Regions from separate parts of the Streptomyces sp. NPDC048254 genome, predicted to be linked through region 2. Evidence: predicted binding sites of a transcription regulator. Region 2 holds the regulator's gene; each other region holds the start of a gene.

Evidence for each region. The regulator HspR, encoded in region 2, represses chaperone genes until heat shock. The targets are predictions, from matches to a motif close to TTGAGNNNNNNNNNCTCAA.
Region 1: lon (endopeptidase La) is a predicted target of HspR. The motif match lies at 1,212-1,230, and genes of this name have one in related genera.
Region 3: dnaK (molecular chaperone DnaK) is a predicted target of HspR. The motif match lies at 997-1,015, and genes of this name have one in related genera.

Annotation. Positions count from the first base shown of each region.
Region 1 is NZ_JBICZJ010000002.1:932,029-934,293, reverse strand. Features, by position in the region: gene lon (endopeptidase La) at 1-1,189, opposite strand, end outside; partial or broken gene tnpA (IS200/IS605 family transposase) at 1,516-1,962, opposite strand; gene ACGFZQ_RS09550 (RNA-guided endonuclease InsQ/TnpB family protein) at 1,988-2,265, shown strand, end outside.
Region 2 is NZ_JBICZJ010000019.1:125,437-127,701, reverse strand. Features, by position in the region: gene ACGFZQ_RS39950 (PA14 domain-containing protein) at 1-922, shown strand, start outside; gene ACGFZQ_RS39945 (heat shock protein transcriptional repressor HspR) at 977-1,438, opposite strand; gene dnaJ (molecular chaperone DnaJ) at 1,444-2,265, opposite strand, start outside.
Region 3 is NZ_JBICZJ010000003.1:131,367-133,631, forward strand. Features, by position in the region: gene ACGFZQ_RS10440 (hypothetical protein) at 1-431, shown strand, start outside; gene ACGFZQ_RS10445 (OsmC family peroxiredoxin) at 501-926, shown strand; gene dnaK (molecular chaperone DnaK) at 1,063-2,265, shown strand, end outside.

The DNA of each region.
Region 1 (2,265 bases), on a different contig from region 2:
CGTCACGGACACCGCCGAGGGCGACCCGGACGAACTTCCGCCCCATGGCATGGGCCACGGACTCACCGAGCGAGGTCTTGCCGACACCGGGCGGACCGACCAGCGCCAGCACGGCACCGCCACGGCGCCCGCCGATGACCCCGAGCCCCCGGTCGCTGCGGCGCTTGCGCACCGCCAGGTACTCGGTGATCCGCTCCTTCACGTCCTCCAGGCCGGCGTGCTCGGCGTCCAGGACCGCCTTGGCGCCCTGGATGTCGTACTCGTCCTCCGTGCGCTCGTTCCACGGCAGTTCCAGCACCGTGTCCAGCCAGGTGCGGATCCACGAGCCCTCGGGCGACTGGTCGCTGGACCGCTCCAGCTTGTCGACCTCCTTGAGGGCGGCCTCGCGGACCTTCTCGGGCAGGTCGGCGGCCTCCACGCGGGTGCGGTAGTCGTCGGACTCCTCCCCGTCCTTCTCGCCGTTCAGCTCGCGCAGCTCCTTGCGGACGGCTTCGAGCTGGCGGCGGAGCAGGAACTCGCGCTGCTGCTTGTCGACGCCCTCCTGGACGTCCTTGGCGATGGTCTCGGCCACGTCCTGCTCGGCGAGGTGGTCGCGCAGCTGCTGGGTGGCGAGCTTCAGCCGGGCGACCGGGTCGGCGGTCTCAAGGAGCTCGATCTTCTGCTCGGTGGTCAGGAACGGCGAGTAGCCGGAGTTGTCCGCGAGCGCGGAGACGTCGTCGATGGCCTGCACCCGGTCCACGACCTGCCAGGCGGCGCGCTTGCGCAGCCAGGCGGTGGCGAGGGCCTTGTACTCCTTGACCAGTTCGGTGACATGACCGGGCACCGGTTCCGGGACGTTCTCCTCGATGCGGGTGCCCTCCACCCACAGGGCGGCACCCGGGCCGGTGGTACCGGCGCCGATGCGGACGCGGTAACGGCCGCGGATCAGCGCGCCGGGGTCACCGTCGGCCAGCCGGCCGACCTGCTCCACGGTGCCGAGCACACCGGTACTCGGGTAGGTGCCGTCGATACGCGGGACCAGCAGCACCCTGGGCTTGCCGGGCTCGGTACGGGCGGCGGCCTGGGCGGCCTCCACGGCGGCACGTACATCGGGGTCCTTGAGGTCCAGCGGGACCACCATCCCGGGCAGCACGACCTCGCCGTCGAGGGGCAGCACAGGGAGGGTGAGTGATGCGGACGTCGAAGCCATGATCTCCCCTTCGGCATTGAACTTGAGTTATGCCGACTCAATGCATGTGAGCCACTGAATGTTCCCGGGGGTGCGTTCGCTCTGAGCGATCGGTTGGTGACCTGGCCGTATCCGGCGCACGAAGGGAAAACAGTCGATCCGCACGGGTGCATTCCCGCTACCGGAATTCATTCGCAGTGCATCGGCCTTCAGGCCGGTGGTGAAGCGAATCTGATGGTGGCGACGCGGAGCGTCGCGGATTCAGGTCCGGCGGAGCCGGACACCGCAGTTCCTCGCCTGCGGTGCGGAGCGTCGCGCGGGCTGGTCCCGGCGGAGCCGGGCGGTGCTCACACCGGTCGGTTCTGCTGTTCGATGTACTGCCTGACCACGGAGAGCGGGGCGCCGCCGACGGTTCCGGCGAAGTAAGACCCGGACCACAGCTTGTTGGCCCGCCAGTAGTGGCGCACCAGGTCGGGGAACTCTCCCCCAGCCTTCGGCCGGGAGGTGCCCCCAGCCGCAGGCGGCGGGAGGAGACGCCCTTGAGGGAGTTGACCAGTTTGGTCACGGCGACCTTGGGCGGGAAGTTCACCAGCAGGCGAACGTGGTTGTTCTCGCCGTTGAACTCCACCAGCTCGCATTCGAAGGTCCGTACACACCGACCGCATGATCTCTTCCATACGCCTCAAGTGGGCATCGGTGAACACCTTGTGCCGGAACTTGGTCACGAAGACCAAGTGGACGTGCATCACGAAATTGCAGTGCCTACCAGTTCTGATCTTCCGCATATCGCCCATAACCCAAGTACGTATCGTGATCGTCATGCAGCTCCGGTACTCCTTCAGGTTGTACCCGGACACCAGCCAACGGAGGTCGTTGGCAAGGGTGTTCGGGTGTGCCCGTGTCGTGTTCAACGACGCGGTCCGCGCCCGTGAGGAGGCCAGAGCGGCCAATCAGCCGTTCCCCAAGGCCGCAGAGCTGTCCAAGAGGCTGATTACCGAGGCGAAGCAGACGGTGGAGCGGTCCTGGCTGGGCGAGGTGTCCGCGGTGGTGCTCCAGCAGTCCCTGCGGGACGTCGAGACTGCGTACCGCAACTTCTT
Region 2 (2,265 bases):
GGCCGCACCCCGCGAGCTCACGGCGACCGCGGGCATCGGCAGCGCGACCCTCCAGTGGACGGTGAAGCCGGAGGACGCCCCGTACGACGAGTTCCGCGTCTACCGCTCGACCACGCTGCCCGTGGACACCTCGACGGCGCGGTGGGTGACCTGTACGACCAGCTTCACCACCCTCTCCGACGGGTCCCGCCGGTACAGCTGCGGCGACTTCACGGCCGAGGAGGGCACGACGTACCACTACGCGGTGCAGAACGTGCAGTGGCCCCAGGTCTCCCCGCTCTCCGACACCGCGACCGTCACCACGCTGGTCTCGGACAAGCCGCCCGCCCAGGTGACCGGGCTGACGGCGACGGCCACGGAGTACGGCGTCGAGCTGGACTGGGACGACAACACCGAGCCCGACCTGAAGCGGTACGCGGTCTACCGGGGCGTGGTGCTCGGCGAGGAGGGCGACGAGCAGGTCTGCTCCGGCTCGGAGTGGGCGTGGCTGCCAGCGGGCACCTCCCACTACCGGGACGTACGGCTGCCGGACGGCGACCACGCCTGCTACTGGGTGGACGCGATCGACAACGCGGGCAACTCCAGCAGATGGCTGGGGCCCGTGTCCGCGGTCACCGTCGACGAACTGGACCTGACCCCGTCGGTGGCGACCCCGGAGGGCTCCCCGCTCACCCTGACGACGGACCCGACCGACTCGGGTGTCGGCCTGTCGTGGAACGCCGTCGACTCGGCGACGGGCTACCAGGTCTACCGCTGGAACCCGGCCACGCGGACGTACGAGAAGCTGGCGGCCACCACGGACCGCTCCTACGACGACACCACGGCCGCCGCCGGCACCACCCACTACTACTGGGTGACCGCGCTGTACGCCGACGGCACGGAGTCGGTGCCCGGTGCGGACTGGGCGATCCTGGAGCCGTGACCGGCATGGGAAAGGGCCCGGAGGTTCACCACCTCCGGGCCCTTTCCCGTGTGCTCAGTCCTTGGCCTTCTTCGGCCGCCACACCACCAGCGCGCTGGTCTGCTGGACCTCCTGGTACGGGACCAGGTCACGGCGGTACGAGGCGTGTACCGCCGCTTCGCGCTGGCGCATCGCGGCCGCCGCGCCGTCCAGGGCCGCTTCCATCTCGGCCACACGGGCCTGGAGCGCGGCGACCTGGTTCTCCAGTTCGATGATGCGCTTGATGCCGGCCAGGTTGATGCCCTCGTCCTGCGACAACGCCTGCACCTGGCGGAGCAGTTCGATGTCGCGGGCCGAGTAGCGCCGACCCCGCCCGGCCGTGCGGTCCGGGGAGACCAGGCCCAGGCGGTCGTACTGGCGCAGCGTCTGCGGGTGCAGGCCGGAGAGCTGGGCCGCCACCGAGATGACGTAGACCGGGGTCTCCTCGGTCAGTTCATAAGGTCCCCGAAAATTGTCACTGCGTCGACGGCCGTCCATCTCTGTCATGCTCCCTTCGCGGCCTCGAACAGCTCGGCCCGCGGGTCCTCGCCCGCGGTCGCCTCGCGATACGCCTCCAGCGCGTCACGAGCATTCCCCGACAGGTCCTTCGGGACACTCACCTCGACGGTGACCAGAAGGTCGCCACGGGTGCCGTCCTTGCGGACCGCGCCCTTGCCACGGGCGCGCATGGTGCGGCCGTTGGGCGTGCCCGGGGGCAGCTTCAGGGTGACCGGCGGCCCGCCCAGGGTGGGCACCCTGACCTCGCCGCCGAGCGCCGCCTCGGTGAAGGTCACCGGGACGGTCACCGTGAGGTTGTCCTCCTTGCGGCCGAACACCGGGTGGGTGTCGACGTGGACCATGACGTACAGGTCGCCCGCCGGACCGCCGCGCTCGCCCGGTGCGCCCTTGCCGCGCAGCCGGATCCGCTGGCCGTCGGTCACCCCGGCGGGGATGCGGACCTGCATGGTCCGGGACGACTTGGCGCGGCCGCTGCCCTTGCAGTCGAGGCAGGGGTGCTCCGCGATCAGGCCGCGGCCCTTGCAGTCCGGGCAGGGGTCGGTGAGCGAGAAGCCGCCTCCGGATCCTCGCGCCACCTGGCCGGTGCCGACGCAGGTCGGGCACACGCGCGGTGTGCCGTTCTTGTCGCCGGTGCCCGAACAGGCCTTGCAGGGGGCCTGCGAGGACATCCGCAGCGGGACCGTGGCGCCCTCGATGGCCTCCGTGAAGCTGAGCGTGACCTCGGACTCGATGTCCTGGCCGCGCCGGGGCTGGGTGCGCGTGCCCGCGCCGCCGCCCCGGTTGAACAAGCCCCCCAGGACGTCGCC
Region 3 (2,265 bases), on a different contig from region 2:
CGCGCGCCGGCCGGTACTTCCCGCCCGAGGAGGTGGCCCGCTGCACCTTCGGCGTGGTCCTGGACACCTCCGGCTCCATGGACCGCACCCTGCTGGGCAAGGCCCTCGGCGCGATCGCCTCCTACGCCGAGGCCCGGGACGTACCGGCGGCCCGTGTCGTGTTCTGCGACGCCGCCCCGCACGACGCCGGGTACCTGCCGACGACCGAGATCGCCGGGCGGGTCCGGGTGCACGGCCGCGGCGGTACCGTCCTGCAGCCCGGGATCGACCTGTTGCAGCGCGCGGACGACTTCCCGCCGACCGCACCGCTCCTGGTGATCACCGACGGCTGGTGCGACGTCCTGCGGGTGCGGCGCGAGCACGCCTACCTCGTCCCCGACGGCCGTCGCCTGCCGTTCACTCCCCGTGGGCCGGTCTTCCGCGTGCGGTGAGCCCGGATGTGATCGGATGGGAGGCAGCGAAACCGGTTCATTCGCCTTCGTACGCCGAAAGGAACAACCGTGGCCACCACGCGCACCGCACACACCGTTTGGGAAGGCAACCTCCTCGAGGGCAACGGTGTCATCACCTTCGACTCCTCCGGTATCGGCCAGCAGCCGGTCACGTGGGCCTCGCGTTCCCAGGAGGCGAACGGCAAGACCAGCCCGGAGGAGCTGATCGCCGGCGCCCACTCCAGCTGCTTCTCGATGGCCCTCTCGCACGCCCTGGCCGGGGCCGGCACCCCGCCCACCAGGCTGGTGACCAACGCCGACGTGAAGTTCCAGCCGGGTGAGGGCATCACCGGGATCCACCTGACCGTCGAGGGCACGGTGCCCGGCCTGGACGAGGCCGGCTTCGCCGCCGCCGCCGAGGACGCCAAGAAGAACTGCCCGGTCAGCCAGGCCCTGGCCGGCACCACCATCACCCTGGACGCGAAGCTCGCCTGACCGTCGTACCTCTTCGGATGCCGCGTCCCCGTCCTGGGGCGCGGCATCGTCGTTTACGGGGTACCCGGCATTGACAACGGCCCGCTCAAGTTTTGTGCTGGAGTCGGGGAAGTGCCCTGGGCGGAAGGGGACGGACATGACACGTGCGGTCGGGATCGACCTCGGTACGACGAACTCGGTGGTGGCCGTCCTGGAGGGCGGTGAGCCCACCGTCGTCACCAACGCCGAGGGGGCGCGCACCACCCCGTCGGTGGTGGCCTTCGCGAAGAACGGGGATGTGCTGGTCGGCGAGGTCGCCAAGCGGCAGGCGGTGACCAACGTGGACCGCACCGCGCGCTCGGTGAAGCGGCACATGGGCGACGGTGCCTGGCGGTTCCCGGAGAGCGGGAGCGTCGACGGCACGCGGTACCGGGCCCAGGAGCTGTCGGCGCGGGTGCTGCAGAAGCTGAAGCGGGACGCCGAGGCGTACCTCGGTGAGGACGTCACCGACGCGGTGATCACCGTACCCGCGTACTTCGACGACTCGCAGCGGCAGGCCACCAAGGAGGCCGGGGAGATCGCCGGCCTGGAGGTGCTGCGGATCATCAACGAGCCGACCGCCGCGGCGCTCGCCTACGGCCTCGACCGGGGCGAGGAGCAGACGGTCCTCGTCTTCGACCTCGGGGGCGGAACTTTCGACGTCTCCCTCCTTGAGATCGGCGACGGTGTGATCGAGGTCAAGGCCACCAACGGCGACACGCACCTGGGCGGCGACGACTGGGACCAGCGGGTCGTCGAGCACCTGGTCAAACGCTTCAAGGGGCAGTACGGCATCGATCTGGGCAACGACAGGATGGCGCTGCAACGGCTGCGCGAGGGCGCCGAGAAGGCGAAGATCGAGCTGTCCTCGTCCACGGAGACGTCGGTCAACCTGCCGTACATCACGGCATCCGCCGAGGGCCCGCTGCATCTGGAGGAGAGGCTGACGCGCGCTCAGTTCCAGGAGCTGACCGCGGACTTGCTGGACCGCTGCAAGAAGCCGTTCCACCAGGCCGTCAAGGACGCGGGCGTGGAGCTGTCCGCGATCGACCACGTGATCCTGGTCGGCGGCTCGACCCGGATGCCCGCCGTCACCGACCTGGTCAAGGAACTCACCGGCAAGGACCCACACAAGGGCGTCAACCCGGACGAGGTGGTGGCGGTCGGCGCCGCCCTCCAGGCGGGCGTCATCCGCGGCGACGTCAAGGACGTCCTGCTGCTGGACGTCACCCCGCTGTCCCTGGGCATCGAGACCAAGGGCGGCATCATGACCAGGCTGATCGAGCGCAACACCACGATCCCGACCCGGCGTTCGGAGATC